2 regions of the Pseudomonas sp. P1_C12 genome follow, and region 1 is predicted to be linked to the other one. Evidence: predicted binding sites of a transcription regulator. Region 1 holds the regulator's gene; the other holds the start of a gene.
The links. Region 1 encodes sigma-54, which starts transcription at its own class of promoters, with help from an activator protein. Its sites were predicted from a motif close to ANTGGCATNNANNTTGCTNT; they were not measured.
Positions count from the first base shown of each region.

Region 2: AC1D19_RS04565 (flagellar hook-length control protein FliK) is a predicted target of sigma-54. The motif match lies at 9,507-9,526, and genes of this name have one in related genera.

Region 1 covers NZ_JBFUAE010000005.1:172,371-184,415, forward strand. Annotated here, with positions in the region: gene AC1D19_RS11130 (HPr family phosphocarrier protein) at 1-153, opposite strand, end outside; gene rapZ (RNase adapter RapZ) at 169-1,026, opposite strand; gene ptsN (PTS IIA-like nitrogen regulatory protein PtsN) at 1,029-1,493, opposite strand; gene hpf (ribosome hibernation-promoting factor, HPF/YfiA family) at 1,506-1,814, opposite strand; gene AC1D19_RS11150 (RNA polymerase factor sigma-54) at 1,889-3,382, opposite strand; gene lptB (LPS export ABC transporter ATP-binding protein) at 3,655-4,380, opposite strand; gene lptA (lipopolysaccharide transport periplasmic protein LptA) at 4,380-4,928, opposite strand; gene lptC (LPS export ABC transporter periplasmic protein LptC) at 4,915-5,487, opposite strand; gene AC1D19_RS11170 (KdsC family phosphatase) at 5,495-6,019, opposite strand; gene AC1D19_RS11175 (KpsF/GutQ family sugar-phosphate isomerase) at 6,019-6,993, opposite strand; gene AC1D19_RS11180 (ATP-binding cassette domain-containing protein) at 7,270-8,079, shown strand; gene mlaE (lipid asymmetry maintenance ABC transporter permease subunit MlaE) at 8,079-8,876, shown strand; gene mlaD (outer membrane lipid asymmetry maintenance protein MlaD) at 8,876-9,343, shown strand; gene AC1D19_RS11195 (MlaC/ttg2D family ABC transporter substrate-binding protein) at 9,355-10,008, shown strand; gene AC1D19_RS11200 (STAS domain-containing protein) at 10,005-10,310, shown strand; gene AC1D19_RS11205 (BolA family protein) at 10,425-10,664, shown strand; gene murA (UDP-N-acetylglucosamine 1-carboxyvinyltransferase) at 10,687-11,952, shown strand.
Region 2 covers NZ_JBFUAE010000002.1:337,166-349,210, reverse strand. Annotated here, with positions in the region: gene AC1D19_RS04615 (sigma-54-dependent transcriptional regulator) at 1-988, shown strand, start outside; gene fliE (flagellar hook-basal body complex protein FliE) at 1,187-1,513, shown strand; gene fliF (flagellar basal-body MS-ring/collar protein FliF) at 1,530-3,317, shown strand; gene fliG (flagellar motor switch protein FliG) at 3,310-4,329, shown strand; gene fliH (flagellar assembly protein FliH) at 4,334-5,131, shown strand; gene fliI (flagellar protein export ATPase FliI) at 5,121-6,479, shown strand; gene fliJ (flagellar export protein FliJ) at 6,486-6,935, shown strand; gene AC1D19_RS04580 (STAS domain-containing protein) at 7,082-7,381, shown strand; gene AC1D19_RS04575 (ATP-binding SpoIIE family protein phosphatase) at 7,387-9,084, shown strand; gene AC1D19_RS04570 (Hpt domain-containing protein) at 9,115-9,474, shown strand; gene AC1D19_RS04565 (flagellar hook-length control protein FliK) at 9,575-10,945, shown strand; gene fliL (flagellar basal body-associated protein FliL) at 11,159-11,662, shown strand; gene fliM (flagellar motor switch protein FliM) at 11,672-12,045, shown strand, end outside.

The DNA.
Region 1 (12,045 bases):
GGCCATGATGCTTTTGCCATCTACTGTGGATTCAGGTGTGCGTCCTACCCTGATCGTGCAGTCCTTGAACTGGCCGGCGACCCCGACGAATTTTGCAGAAGCACGGGCATGCAGGCCCAGCTTGTTGATGATTTCGATTTCCAGAGCAGGCATCGCGATGTGAATCCTTTAGCTGAGGTCGCGGTGGCGAACCTGGACGTTCTTCAGGGATTTTTGCAGCGCCTGCCCCAGACGCTCGGTCAGGTAGACGGAGCGGTGATGTCCGCCAGTGCAGCCAATGGCAATGGTGACATAGGCGCGGTTGCTGGCGGCAAAACGAGGCAGCCACTTTAGCAGGTATGTGGAAATGTCCTGGAACATCTCTTCGACATCCGGCTGTGCCGCCAGGTATTCGGCAACCGGTTGATCGAGCCCGGACTGCTCGCGCAATTCCGGTTTCCAGTAAGGGTTGGGCAGGCAACGCACATCGAACACCAAGTCGGCGTCCACCGGCATGCCACGCTTGAACCCGAAGGATTCCACCAGGAACGCAGTGCCCGGCTCGGGCTGATTCAACAGACGCAGTTTGATGGCGTCGCGCAGCTGGTACAGGTTCAGGCTGGTGGTGTTGATCTTGAGATCGGCGAGGTCGGCAATCGGCCCGAGCAGGTCGCTCTCGACGCTGATGGCTTCGGCCAGCGAGCGGTTGGCGTTGGTCAGGGGGTGACGACGGCGGGTTTCCGAGAAGCGCTTGAGCAAGGTTTCTTCGTCGGCATCCAGGTACAGCACATCGCACTGGATGTGGCGGTTGCGGACTTCTTCGAGCAGATCGGGGAAGCGTGACAGGTGGCTGGGCAGGTTGCGCGCATCAATGGAAACGGCGACCAGCGGCTGTAGCAGCTCGGTATGAATCAAGGCTCGTTCGGCCAGTTCCGGCAGCAGACCGGCAGGCAGGTTGTCGATGCAGTAGTAGCCGTTGTCCTCAAGAACGTCGAGGGCGGTACTTTTACCTGAGCCGGAACGGCCACTGACGATGATCAAGCGCATGATTACTGACCGTTTTGCTCGTCCAGGACAACCTGATACAGGGCTTCGTTGCTTGCAGCATTACGCAGTTTTTCGCGAACTTCCTTGCGGTCGAGCATGCTGGCGATTTGTCGCAGCAGCTCAAGGTGCGCATCGGTGGCGGCTTCCGGGACCAGCAATACGAACAGCAAGTCAACCGGCGCGCCGTCGATGGCGTCGAAGTCGATAGGGGCGTCCAGGTGCATCAATGCACTGATGGGTGAAACACAGCCCTTGAGACGGCAGTGTGGAATAGCGATGCCGTTGCCAAAACCGGTGGAGCCGAGTTTTTCACGGGCAATCAGTGCCTCGAAGACATCTTGCATCTCCAGGGCCGGCACTTCGCGGGCGATCAGATTGGCAATTTGCTCGAGGGCTTTCTTTTTACTGCCGCCCGGCACGTTCACCAGGGAACGGCCGGGGGTCAGGATACTTTCAAGTCGGATCATGGGTTGGGAGTGTTAACGACCGGTTGCACCCTGGAGGAGGCTCTGGGTCTTTTCCTTATGCTTTTTGAGTTGTTTATCCAGCTTGTCGGTGAGTGCGTCGATCGCGGCGTACATATCGGTATGTTCCGCGTTGGCGACCACTTCATTCCCGGGAATATGCAGCGTGGCTTCGATTTTCTGCTTCAGTTTTTCGACGGTCATCGTGACCTGCACATTAGTGATCTTGTCGAAATGTCGCTCCAATCGTTCGAGTTTTTCGCCGATGTAGGTGCGAAGAGGTTCGGTCACTTCCAGTTGGTGTCCACTGATGTTGACTTGCATACAGCTTCTCCTTCGTTGCCAGTGCATAAAGCGGCAGGCAGAAATGCCTGCCACTGGAACGCTGTGGCGTGGCTCTACATCAACCGCTTGCGTTCGCTCGAAGGCGCGATCCCGAGGGATTCGCGGTACTTGGCGACGGTGCGGCGAGCCACCTGAATGCCTTGTGCCTCCAGTAAACCAGCGATCTTGCTGTCACTCAATGGCTTTTTCTGATTTTCCGCGGCAACCAGTTTTTTGATGATCGCGCGGATCGCCGTGGACGAGCATTCGCCGCCTTCGGAGGTGCTGACGTGACTGGAGAAAAAGTACTTCAGTTCATAAATGCCCCGGGGGGTGTGCATGAACTTCTGGGTGGTCACCCGTGAAATCGTCGACTCATGCATGCCGACCGCTTCGGCGATGTCATGCAGGACCAACGGCTTCATGGCTTCGTCGCCATATTCGAGGAAACCACGCTGATGCTCGACGATCTGGGTGGCAACCTTCATAAGGGTTTCATTGCGGCTTTGCAGGCTCTTGATGAACCAGCGGGCCTCCTGCAACTGATTGCGCATGAACGTGTTGTCGGCGCTGGTGTCGGCGCGGCGCACGAAACCGGCGTACTGGGCGTTGACCCGCAGCCGTGGCACCGACTCCTGATTCAGCTCCACCAGCCAGCGCTCGTTGTCCTTGCGCACGATAACGTCAGGAACGACATACTCGGCTTCGGTGGACTCGATCTGCGAACCCGGGCGCGGGTTAAGGCTCTGGACCAGCTCGATGACCTGGCGTAGTTCATCTTCCTTGAGCTTCATGCGGCGCATCAGTTGGCTATAGTCGCGGCTGCCAAGCAAGTCGATGTAATCGGTGACCAGGCGCTTGGCCTCAGCCAGCCAAGGGGTCTTGGCGGGTAGCTGGCGCAATTGCAGCAGCAGGCATTCGCCCAGGTTGCGGGCGCCGATGCCGGCGGGCTCGAATTGCTGGATGCGATGCAGGACCGCTTCGATTTCGTCCAGTTCGATGTCCAGTTCCGGATCGAAGGCGTCGAGGATTTCCTCGAGGGTTTCGTCCAGGTAGCCCTGATTGTTGATGCAGTCGATCAGGGTCACGGCGATCAGGCGATCGGTGTCGGACATCGGGGCCAGGTTCAGTTGCCACAGCAAGTGGCTTTGCAAGCTTTCGCCGGCCGAGGTACGGGTGGTGAAGTCCCACTCGTCGTCGTCATTGCTGGGCAGGCTGCTGGCGCTGGTCTGGTAAACGTCTTCCCACGCGGTGTCGACGGGGAGTTCGTTGGGGATGCGCTCGTTCCAGTCACCCTCATCGAGGTTATCAACCGTCGGGGCGGTTTCCTGGTAGGAGGGTTCCTGGATGTCGGTGTTGGGCTTCTGTTCGGCGTTGTCGGCCAAGGGGTCGGTGTTATCGAAGTCGTCGCCTTCTTCCTGGCGTTCGAGCATCGGATTGGACTCCAGGGCCTCCTGGATTTCCTGTTGCAGGTCCAGGGTCGACAATTGGAGCAGGCGGATAGCCTGTTGCAGCTGCGGTGTCATCGTCAGCTGCTGGCCCATTCTCAAGACTAGCGATGGTTTCATGGCAGGGGCTTAACACCTTATTCGCCGGCGCACACGCGCCATCCACTACAGGGCGCCGGGGCGCCAAACATAAGCAAATTATATGCCTGAAACTGTAGTGTTTGCCTAGAGCACTGTAACAATAAAAAGCTGCAATGTTTTGTTGACAGGTTGCTCCGGCCGACTCTTGAACATCTTTGAGGCGTCGTGTTTGCCTAGAGCACTGTAACAATAAAAAAGAGTTGTTTTTTATCGAGACAAGCGCTCGTCGACCAGTCTCGCACCTCGGTGTCTTACAGGCGGAATTCGTGGCCCAGGTACACTTCCTTCACCAGGTCGTTGGCCAGGATGGTTTCAGCGTCGCCTTCGGCGATCAATTGGCCGTCGTTGACGATGTAGGCGGTTTCGCAGATATCCAGGGTTTCACGAACGTTGTGGTCGGTGATCAGCACGCCAATGCCTTTGGCCTTGAGGTGGTGAATGATCTGCTTGATGTCCCCGACCGAAATCGGGTCCACGCCGGCGAAGGGTTCGTCGAGGAGGATGAATTTCGGGTTGGTGGCCAGGGCTCGGGCGATTTCCACGCGACGGCGCTCACCACCAGACAGGCTCATGCCGAGGTTGTCGCGGATGTGGCTGATGTGGAATTCCTGCAGCAGGCTTTCCAGTTCCTTGCGCCGACCGGCCTTGTCGAGTTCCTTGCGGGTCTCGAGGATGGCCATGATGTTGTCGGCCACCGACAGTTTGCGGAAGATCGATGCTTCTTGCGGCAGGTAGCCGATACCAGCCTTTGCGCGGCCGTGCATCGGCTGGTGGCTGATGTCCAGGTCATCGATCAGGACGCGGCCCTGGTCGGCCTGCACCAGACCGACGATCATGTAGAAGCAGGTGGTCTTGCCGGCGCCGTTCGGGCCAAGCAGGCCGACGATCTGACCGCTGTCGATGGACAGGCTGACGTCGCGCACGACCTGGCGGCTCTTGTAGCTCTTGGCCAGATGCTGAGCTTTCAGAGTTGCCATTACTGGGCCTTTTTCTCGTCGGTTTTCTTCTTCGGCTGGATCACCATGTCGATACGCGGACGCGACTCGGTCACCTTGCTGCCGGTGGCGCGACCGGCGCTGGCCAGCTTCTTCTCGGTGTCGTAGACGATTTTCTCACCTTGGGTGGTGTTGTTGTCCTTGTCGATGACTTTGGCCTTGTCGATCAGCACAACGCGATTTTGCGTTGCGTGGTACTGGATGGTCACACCCCAGCCCTGGACGGGTTTGGTGTCGCCCGCCGTTTGCAGTTGCTCGAAGTAGGCCAGGTTGCCCACCGAGGTAACCACGTCGATGTCGCCATTCGGGGTGCGGGTCATGGTCACCTTGTTGCCGGTAACCTTCATCGTACCTTGGGTAATGATCACGTCACCGGTATAGATGGCAATACCTTGCTTGTCGTCCAGTTGGGCATCGTCGGCCTGAATGCGGATAGGCTGCTGTTGATCTTCCGGCAGAGCCCAGGCGCTCACGCTTCCCAGTGCTGCGCCCAGACTGAGCAAAATCGGGAGGGTTTTAACGAGCCTCATACTGTCCTCTTACGTTCGATAGCAGGTGTATCCTGCTTTCTTTCAAATACGCCTTCATTCCCTTGCCAGTCGATACACCGCCAGCGCCGTCGATTCTAACGTCTTGCTCTGTCTGCGCATATTGCTGCTGCGGGAACACGGTCATGCGGGTGCTGGTGATCAGGGTTTTACGGTTTTTCTCGTCGAAGCGCGTGATGCGCACGTCATCGATCAGTTCGACCTGTGTGCCATCAGGGTTGACCTCGCCGTGCAGGCTCTGGACGTGCCACGGAAATTCAGTGCCGCGGAACACATTCAGGTCGGGGTTGGTCAGCAATGTCACCTCGGTCGCTTTCAGGTGCTCGACCTTGTCGGACACCAGATCATATTGCAGCTTGCCGTCCGGCAGGTACTGCACGCTGTGGGCGTTGATGGCGTAATAGTCGATCGCGCTTTCATCGACCGGCGTTACCGGCTTGTCGAGGAAGCGTTCCGGGCTGATGTTCCAGTAGCCAGCCGCGGCGAATATCGCCGCGATGCAACTGTACATCAGGGTGTTGCGAAACTTTTTGCTCAGCATAGTGGGCTCACAGGTACGCCGCATTGGCCGCATCGAGGCGGTCCTGGGCGCGCAGGATCAGTTCGCAGAATTCGCGAGCGGCACCTTCACCACCACGGGCGAGGGTGATGCCGTGAGCGTGTTCACGCACGAAGCTGGCGGCATTGGCCACCGCCATGCCCAGGCCGACGCGGCGAATCACCGGCAGGTCCGGCAGGTCATCGCCGAGGTAGGCCACCTGTTCATAGCTCAGGTTGAGTTGGGCCAGCAGTTCGTCGAGTACCACCAGTTTATCCTCACGACCCTGATAGAGATGCGGGATGCCGAGGTTTTTGGCTCGTCGCTCGACCACCGGAGTCTTGCGGCCACTGATGATGGCGGTCTGCACGCCGGCGGCCATCAGCATCTTGATGCCCTGGCCGTCGAGTGTGTTGAACGTCTTGAATTCGCTGCCGTCTTCGAGGAAGTACAGGCGCCCGTCGGTCAGCACGCCATCGACATCGAACACCGCCAGTTTGATCTGTTTACCGCGTTGCAGCAGGTCCGCACTCATTACATTACTCCTGCACGCAGCAAGTCGTGCATGTTCAGGGCGCCGACCGGGCGGTCTTCGCTGTCGACCACGACCAATGCGTTGATTTTATGGTCTTCCATGATTTTCAGCGCTTCGGCGGCGAGCATCTCGGCGCGCGCGGTCTTGCCATGGGCCGTCATGACCTGGTCGATGATGGCGTTGTGGATGTCGATACTGCGGTCCAGTGTGCGGCGCAAATCGCCGTCGGTGAAGATTCCGGCCAGTTTGCCGTCGGCTTCCAGAATGACGGTCATGCCCAGGCCCTTGCGGGTCATTTCCATCAGGGCATCCTTGAGCAGGGTGCCGCGCTGGACCTGCGGCAGTTCCTGGCCTGCGTGCATGACATTTTCCACTTTCAGCAGCAGGCGTCGGCCCAGGGCACCACCGGGATGGGAAAAGGCGAAGTCTTCGGCGGTAAAGCCACGGGCTTCCAGCAGCGCGACTGCCAGGGCGTCGCCCATGACCAGGGCGGCGGTGGTCGACGAGGTTGGTGCCAGGTTCAGCGGGCAGGCTTCGTGCTCGACGTGAACATTCAGGTTGACCTCGGCGGCCTTGGCCAGCGCGGAGTCAGGATTGCCGGTCATGCTGATCAATTGAATGCCCAGGCGCTTGATCAGCGGCAGCAGGGTCACGATTTCATTGGTGGAGCCGGAATTCGAGAGCGCCAGAATGATGTCGTCGCGGGTAATCATGCCCATGTCGCCGTGGCTGGCTTCAGCCGGGTGCACAAAAAATGCCGTGGTGCCGGTGCTGGCCAGGGTCGCGGCAATCTTGTTGCCGATGTGCCCCGACTTGCCCATGCCGACCACGACCACGCGGCCCTTGCTGGCCAGAATCATCTCGCAAGCGCGTACGAAATCAGCATCGATATGGGGCAGCAGGCCTTGCACGGCTTCTACCTCGAGGCGGATGGTGCGTTGTGCTGATTGAATCAGGTCGCTGGATTGGCTCATGTCAGAAATCGTATAGCCTGATGAAAAGTCGGCGATTATAACGGTAATGATCGAATCCCTCACGCAAGTTCGTCGCGCATTGTCATTACCTGTTGCGGGAAACCTTCTAAATGGCGCTTTCAACCCGTCATGCAGTTGAACTTGCCCCGGCTTTGGCCTTGGGCGCGCAGCCTTTGCAGTGATATAGTTCGCCGCCAGTTCGGCCTGCCCGGGAGGTATGTGCTTTCGTCAGGAAGCCAGGCGTCCGAGTGAGAGGCTGCATCGCAAGGAGTTTAGATGAGTGCCGATAACGCCTACGCGGTCGAGCTGAAGGGACTGTCCTTCAAGCGCGGTGCGCGCAGCATTTTCAATAATGTCGATATCCGTATCCCGCGCGGCAAGGTCACCGGCATCATGGGGCCTTCCGGGTGTGGCAAGACCACGCTTTTGCGTCTGATGGGTGCCCAGTTGCGGCCTACCAGGGGCGAAGTCTGGGTCAACGGTCAGAATCTGCCAAAACTGTCGCGCAGCGACCTGTTCGATGCGCGCAAGCATATGGGCGTGCTGTTTCAGAGCGGCGCACTGTTCACCGACCTCGATGTCTTCGAGAACGTCGCCTTTCCGTTGCGGGTCCATACGCAACTGCCGGATGAAATGATCCGCGACATCGTCCTGCTCAAGCTGCAGGCTGTGGGCTTGCGCGGTGCCATCGACCTGATGCCCGACGAGCTTTCCGGCGGCATGAAACGCCGTGTTGCGCTGGCCCGGGCGATTGCGCTTGATCCACAGATCCTCATGTACGACGAGCCCTTTGTCGGCCAGGACCCCATCGCAATGGGCGTTCTGGTGCGCCTGATTCGTTTGCTCAACGATGCGCTGGGCATCACCAGCATCGTGGTGTCCCATGACCTGGCCGAGACCGCGAGCATTGCCGATTACATTTATGTGGTGGGCGATGGTCAGGTGCTGGGGGAGGGGACGCCGGACGAGTTGATGAACTCGGATGAACCGCGCATTCGTCAGTTCATGACCGGCGAACCCGACGGCCCGGTCCCGTACCACTTTCCAGCGACGGATTACCGCGCAGATCTTCTGGGGAAGCGCTGATGCGCAGAATTTCATTGATAGAACGCGTTCGCCGCTTCGGCCAGGCCGGCATCGATGCGCTGGCGGTGTTCGGGCGTTCGAGCTTGTTCCTGTTCCATGCCTTGCTCGGCCGGGGCGGTATCGGTGGCGCCTTCGGGCTGCTGGTCAAGCAGCTGCATTCGGTGGGCGTGATGTCCCTGGTGATCATTGTGGTCTCCGGGGTGTTCATCGGCATGGTGCTGGCGCTGCAGGGCTTCAACATTCTTTCCAGCTATGGTTCGGAGCAGGCTGTCGGGCAGATGGTTGCCCTGACGCTGCTGCGTGAACTGGGGCCGGTGGTGACTGCCTTGCTGTTCGCCGGGCGCGCAGGTTCGGCGTTGACCGCCGAAATCGGCAACATGAAGTCCACCGAGCAGTTGTCCAGCCTGGAAATGATCGGGGTTGACCCGCTCAAGTACATCATCGCGCCACGCTTGTGGGCCGGTTTCATTTCCCTGCCGGTGCTGGCGATGATTTTCAGCGTGGTGGGTATCTGGGGCGGCTCGTGGGTAGCTGTCGACTGGCTGGGAGTCTATGAAGGTTCCTACTGGTCGAACATGCAGAACAGCGTGACGTTCACCGACGATGTGCTCAACGGGATCATCAAAAGTATCGTCTTTGCCTTTGTCGTGACCTGGATCGCCGTATTCCAAGGCTATGACTGCGAACCCACTTCCGAGGGGATCAGTCGTGCCACTACCAAGACCGTTGTATATGCCTCGTTGGCAGTACTCGGCCTGGACTTTATTCTGACCGCCTTGATGTTTGGAGATTTCTGATGCAAAACCGCACCCTGGAAATCGGTGTCGGCCTTTTCTTGCTGGCTGGCATCCTGGCTTTGCTCTTGTTGGCGTTGCGGGTCAGTGGCCTGTCCCCGAGTCCGAGCACCGATACATATAAACTTTACGCCTACTTCGACAATATCGCCGGTTTGACGGTCAGAGCTAAAGTGACCATGGCCGGTGTGACCATCGGCAAGGTCACGGCCATCGATCTGGATCGCGACAGTTTTACTGGTCGGGTGACCATGCAGTTGGAAAAACGCATCGATAATCTTCCGGCGGACTCTACTGCATCTATCCTGACCGCTGGCCTGTTGGGCGAAAAGTACATCGGTATCAGCGTGGGCGGGGAAGATACCCTGCTCAAGGATGGTGGAACCATCCATGACACGCAGTCATCGCTGGTGCTCGAAGACCTGATCGGTAAATTCCTGCTCAATACCGTTAGCAAAGAAGCTAAATGAGGAACTGTTAAATGATCTCTACCTTGCGACGTGGCCTGTTGGTAATACTCGCGGTGTTTCCGTTGGTGTCCCACGCCGTGGCGGCGCCTTCCGCGCACGATCTGGTACAGGACACCACTAATCGGATGCTGGCCGATCTGGCGGCCAACAAAGAAAAGTACAAGCAGGATCCGCAAGACTTTTATGCGGCGCTGAACACCATCGTCGGGCCGGTCGTGGATGCCGAGGGCATTTCCAAGAGCATCATGACGGTCAAATACTCGAAGAAAGCATCCCCGGCGCAGATGAAGACCTTCGAAGAAAACTTCAAGAAGGGTCTGTTCCAGTTCTATGGCAATGCCTTGCTGGAGTATAACAACCAGGGCATCACCGTTGATCCGGCCAAAGACGAGTCGGGCGACCGTACCACCGTTGGCATGACCGTCAAGGGCAGCAGCGGTGCGATCTATCCAGTGTCCTACACGCTGGAAAAAATCAACGGCGAGTGGAAACTGCGTAACGTCATCATCAATGGCATCAACATCGGCAAGCTGTTCCGCGATCAGTTCGCCGATGCGATGCAACGCAATGGCAACGACCTGGACAAGACCATCAATGGTTGGGCCGGGGAAGTTGCCAAGGCCAAGGAAGCCACCGACAAGAAGCCAGGGCAGTCAGCCCAATGAGTGAGTCGGCAGTCCAGATGGACGAAGCGGGCGAGCTGCGACTCAGTGGTGTGCTGGATTACCGCACCGGCCCTGGCCTGCGCGAGCAGGGCAAGGCGCTGATCAAGGCCAGCAAGGCTGCGGCGCTGGTGGTCGATTGCTCGGCGGTGACCAAGTCCAGCAGTGTCGGTTTGTCGTTGCTGCTGTGCTTTATCCGCGATGCGCAGGCGGCCGGCAAGGCCCTGAGCATCAGCGGAATGCCGGATGACATGCGTGAAATTGCTCAGGTCAGCGAGCTGACCGAGCTGTTGGCGCACCCCTGACACGCATCTATAAAGAAGCCCCCCGTCCGAGTCCTGTTTGGCGGGGTTCGCAGGCGCGGGGCTTTTTTGTATGATGTCCGACCCGCGCGCACAGGGCGCCGAATGAGGTTGAGCATGCAGGCCGTAGAAGTGAAGAGCTTCCTTGAAGGAAAGCTGCCCGGAACTCAGATAGAAGTTGAGGGCGAAGGCTGCAATTTCCAGCTGAACGTGATTAGCGATGAACTGGCGGCATTGAGCCCGGTGAAGCGTCAGCAGAGCATCTATGCCCATTTGAACCCATGGATCGCTGATGGCAGCATCCACGCGGTGACTATGAAATTTTTCAGCAGCACGGCCTGGGCCGAGCGCACCTGAGCCCAAGGGCGTCGAGATTCTTATGGATAAATTGATTATTACCGGTGGCGTTCGTCTTGATGGCGAAATCCGCATCTCCGGGGCAAAGAACTCTGCCCTGCCGATCCTGGCGGCCACTTTGCTGTGCGATGGCCCGGTGACCGTGGCCAACCTGCCGCACCTGCACGACATCACCACCATGATCGAGCTGTTCGGCCGCATGGGCATCGAGCCTGTGATCGACGAAAAACTCTCCGTCGAAATCGACCCGCGCACCATCAAGACCCTGGTCGCACCGTACGAACTGGTTAAAACCATGCGTGCGTCGATCCTGGTGCTGGGCCCGATGGTTGCCCGTTTCGGTGAAGCCGAAGTCGCCTTGCCTGGCGGTTGCGCCATCGGTTCGCGTCCGGTTGACCTGCACATCCGTGGCCTGGAAGCCATGGGTGCAGTCATCGACGTTGAAGGCGGCTACATCAAGGCCAAGGCGCCTGAAGGCGGCCTGCGCGGTGCGCACTTCTTCTTCGATACCGTCAGTGTGACCGGTACCGAAAACATCATGATGGCCGCAGCGCTGGCCAAAGGCCGCAGCGTCCTGGCTAACGCCGCGCGCGAGCCTGAAGTGGTCGACCTGGCGAACTTCCTGAACGCCATGGGTGCCAAGGTTTCCGGCGCCGGCACCGACACCATCACCATCGACGGCGTCGAGCGTCTGCACACCACCACTTACAAGGTGATGCCGGACCGTATCGAAACCGGTACCTACCTGGTTGCCGCTGCCGTGACCGGCGGCCGCGTGAAGGTCAAGGACACCGATCCGACCATCCTCGAAGCCGTTCTGGAAAAACTCCGTGAGTCCGGTGCCGAAATCACCTGCGGCGAAGACTGGATCGAGCTGAACATGCACGGCAAGCGGCCGAAAGCCGTCAACGTGCGGACCGCTCCGTACCCGGCGTTCCCGACCGACATGCAGGCCCAGTTCATCTCCCTCAACGCCATTGCCGAAGGCACCGGTGCTGTGATCGAGACGATCTTCGAAAACCGCTTCATGCACGTCTATGAGCTGCACCGCATGGGCGCCAAGATCCAGGTCGAGGGCAACACCGCGATCGTCACCGGCACCGAAAAACTCAAGGGCGCGCCAGTGATGGCGACCGACCTGCGTGCCTCGGCCAGCCTGGTGATTTCGGCCCTGATCGCCGACGGCGACACCCTGATCGACCGCATCTACCACATAGACCGTGGCTACGAGTGCATCGAAGAAAAACTGCAGATGCTGGGCGCCAAGATCCGTCGCGTTCCGGGCTAGTACCTGCTGCATGGGCATAAGGACGTGCCCGTTGATTTGTTGAAGTCGGGCCGTTTTCGGCTCGATGTATGTCCGGCGCCATTTGCGACCGGG
Region 2 (12,045 bases), on a different contig from region 1:
CGAGCCGGCGAGCGCGCAGTTACTCGAGTTGGCGGCGCGGGTCGCACGCAGCGATTCCACGGTGTTGATCTCGGGCGAGTCGGGTACGGGCAAGGAAGTGCTGGCGCGTTATATTCATCAGCATTCTCATCGAGCCAATCAGCCGTTCATCGCGATCAACTGCGCAGCGATTCCGGACAACATGCTCGAAGCGACGTTGTTCGGTCACGAGAAGGGTTCCTTCACCGGCGCCATTGCCGCGCAAGCCGGCAAGTTCGAGCAGGCCGACGGCGGCACCATTTTGCTCGATGAAATTTCCGAAATGCCCCTGGGGCTCCAGGCCAAATTACTGCGTGTGCTGCAAGAGCGCGAGGTCGAAAGGGTTGGTGCGCGCAAACCGATCACGCTGGATATTCGCGTGGTCGCCACCACCAATCGCGACCTGGCGGGTGAAGTGGCGGCGGGGCGTTTCCGCGAGGACCTCTATTATCGCCTGTCGGTGTTTCCCCTGGCCTGGCGCCCGTTGCGCGAGCGTACCGCCGACATCCTGCCGCTGGCCGGGCGTCTGCTGGCCAGGCACGTCAATAAAATGAAGCATTCGCCTGCCAGGTTGTCGCCCGAAGCTCAGGCGTGCCTGATCGGTTATCCATGGCCGGGTAACGTTCGTGAGCTGGACAACGCGATTCAGCGTGCGCTGATTCTGCAGCAGGGTGGCTTGATCCAGCCGCAGGATTTCTGCCTCGCCGGGCCGGTGGCTTGCGCGCCACTGCGTGCGTTGGCGCAGGCGCCGGTACGCCCCGTGGAAGTCGAGTCCGAGTCGGTCGGTGCGCTGGGCGATGACCTGCGTCGCCGTGAATTCCAGATGATCATCGATACCTTGCGCGCCGAGCGCGGTCGTCGCAAAGAGGCGGCCGAGCGCCTGGGTATCAGCCCGCGAACCCTGCGCTACAAGCTGGCGCAGATGCGCGATGCCGGCATGGATGTGGAAGCGTATTTGTTCGCCACCTGATGCGTCATGCCGCAACGCAATCCCTGTAGGAGCTGGCTTGCCAGCGAATCGATGGTTGTAGTGACGCAGCCTTCGCTGGCAAGCCAGCTCCTACAGAGAATTGCGTGGAGTCCGGGAAGAGCTGGCACCCTTGTTGCTAACACCTCATTACCCGCCGAGTGAGTGTCAAAAAATTGCGGGTCGTCAAAGAGAGAGACCATGAGCCAAGGTATTGAATTCAATCGGTTGATGCTCGACATGCGCGCCATGCAAATGGATGCCATGTCTGCGCCGAAATCGACGGCCGTCCCTGAAGTGGCGGGCAGCAGCTTTTCCGACATGCTCGGCCAGGCCGTCAATAAAGTGAACGACACGCAACAGGCTTCCACTCAGTTGGCCAGCGCCTTCGAAATCGGCAAAAGCGGCGTCGACCTCACAGACGTGATGATTTCCTCGCAGAAGGCCAGTGTGTCATTCCAGGCATTGACCCAGGTGCGCAACAAGCTGGTTCAGGCTTACCAAGACATCATGCAGATGCCTGTTTAAAGGACGAGATTGAGTCATGGCAGAAGCAGTCGCCGATAACGTTCCGGCCAAGGCCACTCCAATAGACGGCAAGCCGCCGCTGTTCGGGTTGTCCTTCCTGGAAAACCTCTCCGAGATGACCATGTTGCGTCAGGTGGGCCTGTTGGTCGGCCTGGCGGCGAGCGTGGCGATTGGTTTTGCCGTGGTGTTGTGGTCCCAGCAACCGGACTACCGGCCTCTGTACGGCAGCCTTGCCGGCATGGACGCCAAGCAGGTCATGGAAACCCTGGCCTCCGCCGATATCCCGTACACCGTCGAACCCAATTCCGGTGCCTTGCTGGTCAAGGCCGATGACCTGTCCCGCGCGCGGCTCAAGCTTGCGGCCGCTGGTGTCACTCCCAGCGATGGCAATATCGGTTTTGAAATCCTCGACAAGGAGCAGGGACTGGGCACCAGCCAGTTCATGGAAGCGACCCGCTATCGTCGCGGCCTCGAAGGCGAACTGGCCCGGACCATTTCCAGCCTGAACAACGTCAAGGGTGCCCGCGTGCACCTGGCGATCCCGAAAAGTTCGGTGTTCGTACGCGACGAGCGCAAGCCGAGCGCTTCGGTTCTGGTTGAGCTCTATTCCGGTCGCTCCCTCGAACCCGGCCAGGTCGTGGCCATCATCAACCTGGTGGCGACCAGCGTTCCCGAACTCAGCAAGTCGCAGATCACCGTCGTCGACCAGAAGGGCACGCTGCTCTCGGATCAGGCGGAAAACTCCGAACTGACCATGGCCGGCAAGCAATTCGACTACAGCCGTCGCATGGAAAGCATGCTCACCCAGCGCGTGCACAACATTCTGCAGCCTGTGCTGGGCAACGACCGTTACAAGGCCGAAGTCTCGGCCGACGTGGATTTCAGTGCGGTCGAGTCGACTTCCGAGCAATTCAACCCGGATCAACCGGCGTTGCGCAGCGAGCAGTCGGTCAACGAGCAGCGTACCGCCAGCAACGGCCCGCAAGGTGTGCCGGGTGCCTTGAGCAACCAGCCGCCGTCGCCGGCCTCCGCTCCGCAAACCACCGGTGGTGCCACCGCGTCGGCCGGCATGGTGCAGCCAGGCCAGCCGCTGATCGACGCCAACGGCCAGCAAATCATGGACCCGGCCACCGGTCAGCCAATGCTCGCACCGTACCCGGCGGACAAGCGTTCACAATCGACCAGGAACTTCGAACTCGACCGTTCCATCAGCCACACCAAGCAGCAGCAGGGCCGATTGAATCGCCTGTCGGTGTCGGTGGTGGTCGATGATCAGGTCAAGATCAATCCGGCCAACGGCGAAACCACCCGTGCGCCCTGGAGCGCCGATGAATTGGCGCGCTTCACTCGCCTGGTGCAGGACGCGGTCGGCTTCGATGCCAGCCGTGGTGACAGCGTCAGCGTGATCAACATGCCGTTCTCCGCCGAGCGCGGTGAAGTGATTACCGATATTGCGTTCTATTCCCAGCCGTGGTTCTGGGACATCGTCAAGCAAGTGCTGGGTGTGCTGTTCATTCTGGTGCTGGTGTTCGGTGTGCTGCGTCCGGTGCTCAACAACATCACCGGGGGCGGCAAGGGCAAGCAGCTGGCCGGTATCGGCAGCGACGTCGAGTTGGGCGGCATGGGCGGTCTGGATGGCGAGTTGGCCAACGACCGTGTCAGCCTCGGCGGTCCGCAAAGCATCCTGCTGCCGAGCCCGAGCGAAGGCTATGACGCTCAGTTGAACGCAATCAAGAGTCTGGTGGCAGAAGATCCGGGTCGTGTGGCCCAGGTCGTGAAAGAGTGGATTAACGCAGATGAGTGATAACCGAGCCGTTGCCGCCAAACTGTCCAAGGTCGACAAGGCCGCAATCCTGTTGTTGTCCCTGGGCTCCACCGACGCTGCCCAGGTGCTGCGCCACATGGGCCCCAAAGAGGTTCAGCGCGTGGGCGTGGCCATGGCCCAGATGGGTAATGTGCACCGCGAGCAGGTCGAGCAGGTGATGAGCGAGTTCGTCGATATCGTCGGCGACCAGACCAGCCTGGGCGTCGGCTCCGACGACTATGTGCGCAAGATGCTCACCCAGGCCCTGGGCGAAGACAAGGCCAACGGCCTGATCGATCGCATCCTGCTCGGTGGCAACACCAGCGGCCTCGACAGCCTGAAGTGGATGGAGCCGCGCGCCGTCGCCGACGTGATCCGTTATGAGCACCCGCAGATACAGGCAATCGTGGTGGCGTACCTCGATCCGGACCAGGCCGGTGAAGTGCTCGGCAACTTCGACCACAAGGTGCGACTGGACATCATTCTGCGGGTTTCCTCGCTGAACACCGTACAGCCAGCGGCCCTGAAGGAACTCAACCAGATTCTCGAGAAGCAGTTCTCCGGCAACTCGAACGCCTCGCGCACCACCCTGGGTGGCATCAAGCGCGCAGCGGACATCATGAACTTCCTCGACAGCTCCATTGAAGGCCAGCTCATGGACTCGATCCGCGAAGTCGACGAAGACCTGTCCGGCCAGATCGAAGACCTCATGTTCGTCTTCAACAACCTGGCCGATGTCGACGACCGCGGGATCCAGGCGCTGCTCCGCGAGGTGTCCTCCGACGTGCTGGTGCTGGCCCTCAAGGGGTCGGACGAAGGCGTCAAGGAGAAGATCTTCAAGAACATGTCCAAGCGTGCGGCCGAACTGTTGCGCGACGATCTGGAAGCCAAGGGCCCGGTGCGCGTCAGCGACGTGGAAACCGCGCAGAAGGAAATCCTCACCATCGCCCGCCGTATGGCCGAAGCCGGAGAAATCGTTCTCGGCGGCAAGGGCGGCGAGGAAATGATCTAACACCATGGTCAAGAATGATGATGCACCCACTGACCTGATCCGGGCCAGGGATGTCGGTGGCTTCGAGTCCTGGGCGCTGCCCAGTTTCGACCCGCCGGAACCCGAGCCGGAACCAACGCCGGAACCCGAACCGCCGGAAATGGAGGAAGTGCCGCTGGAGGAAGTCCAGCCGCTGACCCTCGAAGAGCTCGAAAGCATTCGCCAGGAAGCCTACAACGAAGGCTTTGCGGTGGGTGAGAAGGAAGGTTTCCACAGCACCACGCTCAAGGTCCGCCAGGAAGCCGAGGTGGTCCTGGCCGCCAAGATTGCAGCGCTGGAGCAATTGATGAGCCATCTGTTCGAGCCCATCGCCGAGCAGGACACCCAGATCGAAAAGTCCCTGGTCGACCTCGTGCAACACATCACCAGACAGGTGATCCAGCGCGAACTGGCCATCGACTCGACACAGATCGAACACGTGATGCGCGAGGCGCTCAAGCTGTTGCCGTTGGGCGTGGGCAATGTGCGGCTGTACATCAATCCGCAGGATTTCGAACAGGTCAAAGCCCTTCGCGAACGCCATGAAGAAACCTGGCGCATCGTCGAGGACGAGTCGTTGTTGCCCGGCGGTTGCCGGGTCGAGACAGAACACAGCCGCATCGACGCCACAGTCGAAACCCGCATTGCGCAGGTGATGGACAAGCTGTTCGACCAGTTGCACGAACAGTCCTTGCACCCGGCCGCACCGGACTTGAGCCTGGAACTGCCGGTCGACAGCAAGCCCGCTGCCGCGCCAGAAGCGGATGTGCCTGATGCGCCTTGAGCGCACCAGCTTCGCCAGGCGCCTGGGCAGTTACGCCGAGGCGACTACGCTTGCCGGCGCGCCGATCCTTGAGGGCCGCTTGCTGCGCATGGTCGGCCTGACCCTCGAAGCCGAAGGTCTGCGCGCCGCCATGGGCAGTCGCTGCATGGTCATCAACGACGACAGCTATCACCCCGTGCAGGTCGAAGCCGAAGTGATGGGTTTCTCCGGCAGTAAAGTCTTTCTGATGCCGGTCGGCAGCGTCGCTGGCATCGCACCCGGTGCCCGCGTAGTTCCCTTGTCCGATACCGGGCGTTTGCCGATGGGCATGAGCATGCTCGGGCGGGTGCTGGATGGCGCCGGCCGTGCACTGGACGGCAAGGGCGGGATGAAGGCCGAAGACTGGGTGCCAATGGATGGCCCGACCATCAACCCGCTCAAGCGCGAACCGATCAGTGAACCGCTGGACGTGGGCATCCGTTGCATCAACGGCATGTTGACGGTCGGGCGCGGCCAGCGGCTGGGCCTGTTTGCCGGTACCGGTGTCGGTAAATCGGTGTTGCTGGGGATGATGACGCGCTTCACCGAGGCCGACATCATCGTCGTCGGGCTGATCGGTGAGCGAGGCCGTGAAGTTAAAGAGTTCATCGAGCACATCCTCGGTGAAGAGGGGCTCAAGCGTTCAGTGGTGGTGGCGTCCCCGGCGGACGATGCGCCGCTGATGCGTCTGCGCGCGGCGATGTATTGCACGCGCATCGCCGAGTATTTCCGCGACAAGGGCAAGAATGTCCTGTTGCTGATGGACTCCCTGACCCGTTTTGCCCAGGCCCAACGGGAAATCGCCCTGGCCATCGGCGAGCCGCCAGCGACCAAGGGCTATCCGCCGTCGGTATTCGCCAAGCTGCCGAAACTGGTGGAGCGGGCCGGTAATGCGGAGAAGGGCGGTGGTTCGATCACCGCGTTCTACACCGTGCTGTCCGAAGGCGATGACCAACAGGACCCGATTGCCGACTCGGCACGGGGCGTGCTCGACGGGCACATCGTGCTGTCCCGGCGCCTGGCCGAGGAAGGGCATTACCCGGCCATTGATATCGAGGCGTCCATCAGCCGGGTGATGCCGGCGGTGGTGTCGCCGGAACACATGGCCCGTGCGCAGTATTTCAAGCAGTTGTGGTCGCGTTATCAGCAGAGCCGCGACCTGATCAGCGTCGGTGCCTACGTCGCTGGCGGTGACCGCGAGACCGATCTGGCGATTTCCTTGCAGCCGCAATTGGTCAAATACCTGCGTCAGGGTCTCAACGACAGCATCAGCCTGGGTGAAAGCGAAGCGTATCTCGCCTCGATCTTCGCGCCCGCGGCGGGCGGTTAAGCGATCATGGCCCTGAGTCGGGCAGGAAGGCTGGCGCCGGTGGTGGAAATGGCCGAAAAGGCCGAGAAAACCGCGGTCCAGCGCCTGGGGCACTTTCAGGGGCAAGTGCGTTTGGCACAAAGCAAACTCGCCGACCTTGAAGCCTTCCGTCTCGACTATCAGGAACAATGGATCGTACGCGGCAGCGGCGGCGTCTCGGGCCAATGGCTGCTGGGCTATCAGGGCTTTCTCGCGCAATTGGGCACGGCCATCGACCAGCAGCGGCAAAGCCTGGCCTGGCATCAGAACAACCTGAACAAGGCTCGGGAAACCTGGCAGCAGGCGTTTGCCCGGGTCGAAGGTTTGCGCAAATTGGTCGAACGCTATGCCGATGAGGCGCGACGGCTGGAGGACAAGCGCGAGCAGAAGCTGCTGGATGAGTTGTCCCAGCGCTTGCCGCGTCAGGATCCGTATTAGAAGATCGCAGCCTGCGGCAGCTCCTACAGGGGATTGCATTCTCATGTAGGAGCTGCCGCAGGCTGCGATCTTTTGATCTTGCTCCTATTCCCACCAAGTGCTAAACCTTCTACACGTACGTTCTCCAAAGACAAGGAAGCCATTGAATGCCAGTCGTTGCCGAAGTGTCCCCTGATGGGCAAAAGTTGACGATATCAGTCAAAGGACGATTCGATTTCGCCAAGCATCAGGAGTTTCGTGAGTCCTACGAAGATAAACAGCTATCGGCGGTTGTGGTCGACCTGAAAGAGGCCACTTACCTCGACAGCTCTGCGTTGGGCATGCTGCTGTTGCTGCGCGATCACGCCGGCGGCGACGACTCCGATGTGCGCGTCGTCAACAGCAATACCGACGTGCGCAAAATCCTCGCCATCTCCAACTTCGACAAGCTGTTCGACATCAGTTGATTGCCATGCAGCCGCTGAAGATCCTGATTGCCGAGGACAGCGCCGCCGATCGCCTGTTGCTGTCGAGCATCCTGCGCCGCCTGGGGCACGATGTGCTGACTGCGGCCAACGGTGCCGAAGCGGTCGACACGTTTCGCCAGCAGCAACCACACCTGGTATTGATGGACGCGATGATGCCGGTGATGGACGGCTTCGAGGCGGCCCGGCAAATCAAGGCCCTGGCCGGGGAAACCCTGGTGCCGATCATCTTCCTCACCTCGTTGTCCGAAAGCGAAGCCCTGGCCCGTTGCCTGGAAGTCGGCGGTGACGACTTTCTGGCGAAGCCGTACAACCAGGTGATTCTCGCCGCCAAGATCAAGGCGATGGATCGCTTGCGGCGCTTGCAGGACACCGTGCTGCAACAGCGTGACCAGATTGCCCGGCACCACGACTACCTGCTCAACGAACAGCGCGTGGCCAAGGCCGTTTTCGACAAGGTGGCGCACTCCGGCTGCCTGAATGCCGCTGCGAATATCCGTTATCTGCAATCGCCCTATGCGCTGTTCAACGGCGATCTGTTGCTGGCCGCGTTCACCCCGGCCGGCGACATGCACGTGCTGCTGGGCGACTTTACCGGCCACGGTCTGCCGGCGGCGGTGGGCGCCATGCCCCTGGCCGAAGTCTTCTACGGAATGACCGCCAAGGGCTATGGCCTGGCGGAAACCCTGCGCGAGATGAATGCCAAGCTCAAGCGCATTCTGCCGGTGGACATGTTCTGCTGTGCCACGTTGCTGTGCCTGAGTTTTCAGCGTCGTTCAGTGGAGGTCTGGAACGGCGGCATGCCCGACGGTTATCTGCATTGCATTGCCAGTGGCGAGCGAACGCCTCTGTCGGCGCGGCACCTGCCTTTGGGGGTGCTGAGTCCGGAGTCCTTCGATGAGCGTACCGAGGTGTTTCCCATGGTGCTCGGGGATCGCGTGTTTCTCCTGTCTGATGGGGTGATCGACACCTGCGACGCCAATGATCAGTTGTTTGGCGTGCAGCGATTGCAGCAGGTGTTCGCCGCCAATCGCCAGCCGGATGTGCTGTTCGAAGAGATCGAGCATGCGCTGCGACAGTTTGGCGGTGAAGCGCGCGACGATGTCAGCATGGTCGAAATCAGCCTGCTGGAGCCGGCGCAGATCACGCCGCCGGCGTTGGTCTACTCCGACAGCGGCCAGTCGTGCCCGCTGGACTGGTCGGTGAGTTTCGAGTTTCGCGCCGCCACACTGAAGCGTTTCAACCCCTTGCCCTATCTGTTGCAATTGCTGCTTGAGGTGCATGGTCTGCGGGGCCAGAGCGGTGCGCTCTACAGTGTGCTGGCGGAACTCTATTCCAATGCGCTGGAGCATGGCGTGCTGGGGCTGGACTCGAGCCTCAAGCGCGATGCATCGGGTTTTGCGCGTTATTATCAGCAGCGTAATACCCGTCTGGACGAACTCCAGGAAGGCTATGTACGGTTGCATTTGCAGGTGACGCCAACAGACGACGGCGGTTGCCTGACCATTCACATCGAAGACAGCGGCAAGGGTTTCGATGTCGAGCGGGTGATGAAAAGACCTGTGGATGACATCCGCCTGTCGGGACGTGGAGTCAGTCTGATCCGCCAGTTGGGGCGTAATGCCCGCTGGACCGACGATGGTCGAAGTGCACGTGTGGAGTTTATCTGGAAGGCTGCGCAGTAATCCGCGCATTCTTGATCAAGGAGTGAGCAAATGAACGACAAAAACGACAAACATGTGGATCGCGGCGTGCTGAGTGCATTGCAGGAAGTGATGGAAGAGGGCTATGCGGATTTGCTGGATATCTTTCTTGCGGACTCCGAAGAGCGCATTAACGTCTTGCGAACGACTGACAGTACTGCACTGCTCGTTGCAACCGCCCATAGCTTCAAGGGCAGCAGCAGCAATATGGGTGCAGTCAGGCTGACCGAGCTCTGCCATCAACTTGAACAGCGGGCCAAAGATTTGCCATGTGCCGCCGTTCAGGAACTGGTCGGCGAAATCGACCGCGAATTCGCCGCTATCCGGCCTCTGTACGAAGCTGAACGACAGCGTTGCCCAGCGAAAATCTGAGCATGCGCTGCATTTTGTCTCCTTCGAGTGAAACTGGCTCGACCTTTGCACTTAACTCGTCCAACTGTACTTACGAGCCCCGTGCAGCGGAGACTGTTTCATGCCCGTTACCCCCAATATTCTGCTTCAGGCCTCCAGGCAGGCCAAGATTCAAGCGGCCTGCGCCAATCCTCCGGCGCTGACCGCTGAGCCTGGGGACAAGGCCGCAAGCTTCGCTCATGTCTATGCCAATCAGGCCCAGAACAAGCCCAATGCGTCGGCGGATGCCTCGGTCAAGCCGAGTCGCGAAAAAAGCTCCGATGTCGCAGGAGAAAAAGACGCTGGCGACGACAAGTCTGCCGCCGGGGAGCCGGTGGTTGCCGATGGCGGCAAATCCTTGCCTTCCGATACGCCGGTGCAGGCTGACGACAAGACCGCCGACAATGAGGCGTCAGATGTCGACCGTGCTCCGGTCGTCGATACCGCACCGCTCGATCCGGCGCTTGATCCCTCACTGCTGCAAGTCATACAGCCAGTAGCGCCTGCGCCTGCGTCGGCACCGACAACGCCTGCCGTGGCCGATGCGGCGCAGCCAGCGGCTGAAGCGCCGGTTGCGGCGGCGATCATGGCGACAAACGCTCCAGCGCCGACCGGCACTGACGGCGATTTCGATCCCGAGACCGATCCGCTCGACGCCTTGCCAGCGGTGCGCCTGGCAATGGAGCAGAGCGGTCACGTATCGGCTTCCAGCCAGGCGCAGCCCAAGACTGCACCGACACAGACTCAAGCCCAGACTGACGGTGAGCTGACATCGGCGCAAAACTTTGCCGCCGGCATGGCGACCCTGCTGGATGTTCAGGCCGACAAGAACAGCACCGGTCAAGGCGACGACAAGGCTTTCAGCGGGTTGCTCGATGACGGCCTGAAGGATCTCAAGTCCGCCAGCAGCGACACCCGTGTCGATGATTTCGCCAACCGTCTGGCCGCGCTGACCCAGGCGGCCACACCGAAGACCGCCAATGCCTTGCCGGTGAACCAGCCGATCGCCATGCATCAGAGCGGGTGGACCGAAGAGGTGGTGAACCGGGTCATGTACCTGTCCAGCGCTAATCTCAAGGCGGCGGACATCCAGTTGCAGCCCGCTGAACTCGGGCGTCTGGACATTCGGGTGAACATGGTTCCCGATCAACAGACCCAGGTTACGTTCATGAGTGCGCATCCGGGTGTCCGTGAGGCGCTGGATGGCCAGGTCCATCGCTTGCGCGATATGTTCGCGCAACAGGGCATGGGGCAGGTCGATGTCAACGTTTCGGACCAGTCCCGTGGTTCGCAGCAAGGGCAGGAACAGGCCCGGCAAAGCCAGAGCGGGCGGACCAATGCCAGCGGCGGTCGCCTCGATTCAATGGATGACGACGTGGCCCCGGGCGTCGCTGAAGTGGCTGCCAATACCACCCGCGTGATCGGCTCCAGTGTGGTCGATTACTACGCCTGATCAAAGCCATCACTCCAATCGTTCCCATGGCATGGGAACGAACCCTCTGTAGGAGCGAGCCTGCTCGCGATGGAGTTAAACGATGACGAGGGCCATCTGAATAAACGCGGCGCTCTCACGTCTTTCGCGAGCAGGCTCGCTCCTACATGGCATAACACTTGCTCTTGCCTTGCCGTGCGACTGTGAAAACCCGAATAGTGACGGATTATTGGCATGGCGAAGAGCGACGCAGCAGTAAAAGACCCCGCAACCAAAGGCAAACTCAAGCTGATTATCGTGATCGTGGTGGCCCTGCTGCTGGCGATCGGTGTGTCCGTGGGGGCGACCTGGTACTTCATGCACAGCGCTCAGAGCAAGCCTGCCGCCGCCGTGGTGGAAACCGTTGCCATCGGCAAACAGCCAGCGATTTTCGAGTCGATGGCGCCGGCTTTCGTCGCCAACTTCAACCAGAACGGTCGCCAGCGCTACATGCAAGTGAGCATCACCATGCTCGCGCGCAACCAGGCAGACCTGGATGCGCTCAAGGTCCACATGCCGGTGATCCGCAATAACCTGGTCATGCTGTTTTCCGGGCAGGACTTCGCGACCCTCGCCTCGCCGGTCGGACAGGAAATGCTGCGGCAGAAAGCCACCGCCAGCGTCCAGGAAGTGGCGCAGAAAGAGCTCGGCAAAGTGGTGATCGAACAGTTGCTTTTCACTAATTTCGTACTGCAGTAGGAACACGACATGGCCGTGCAGGACCTGCTGTCCCAGGATGAGATCGACGCGCTGTTGCATGGCGTCGACGATGGTCTGGTACAGACCGAAAACGCTGCCGAACCCGGCACCGTCAAAAGCTATGACCTGACCAGCCAGGATCGCATCGTCCGTGGACGCATGCCGACCCTGGAAATGATCAACGAGCGTTTTGCCCGCTATACCCGCATCAGCATGTTCAACATGCTGCGTCGCTCGGCGGACGTGGCGGTCGGCGGCGTGCAGGTGATGAAGTTCGGCGAATACGTGCACTCGCTGTATGTGCCGACCAGTCTCAACCTGGTCAAGATCAAACCCCTGCGCGGCACCGCGCTGTTCATCCTCGACGCCAAGCTGGTGTTCAA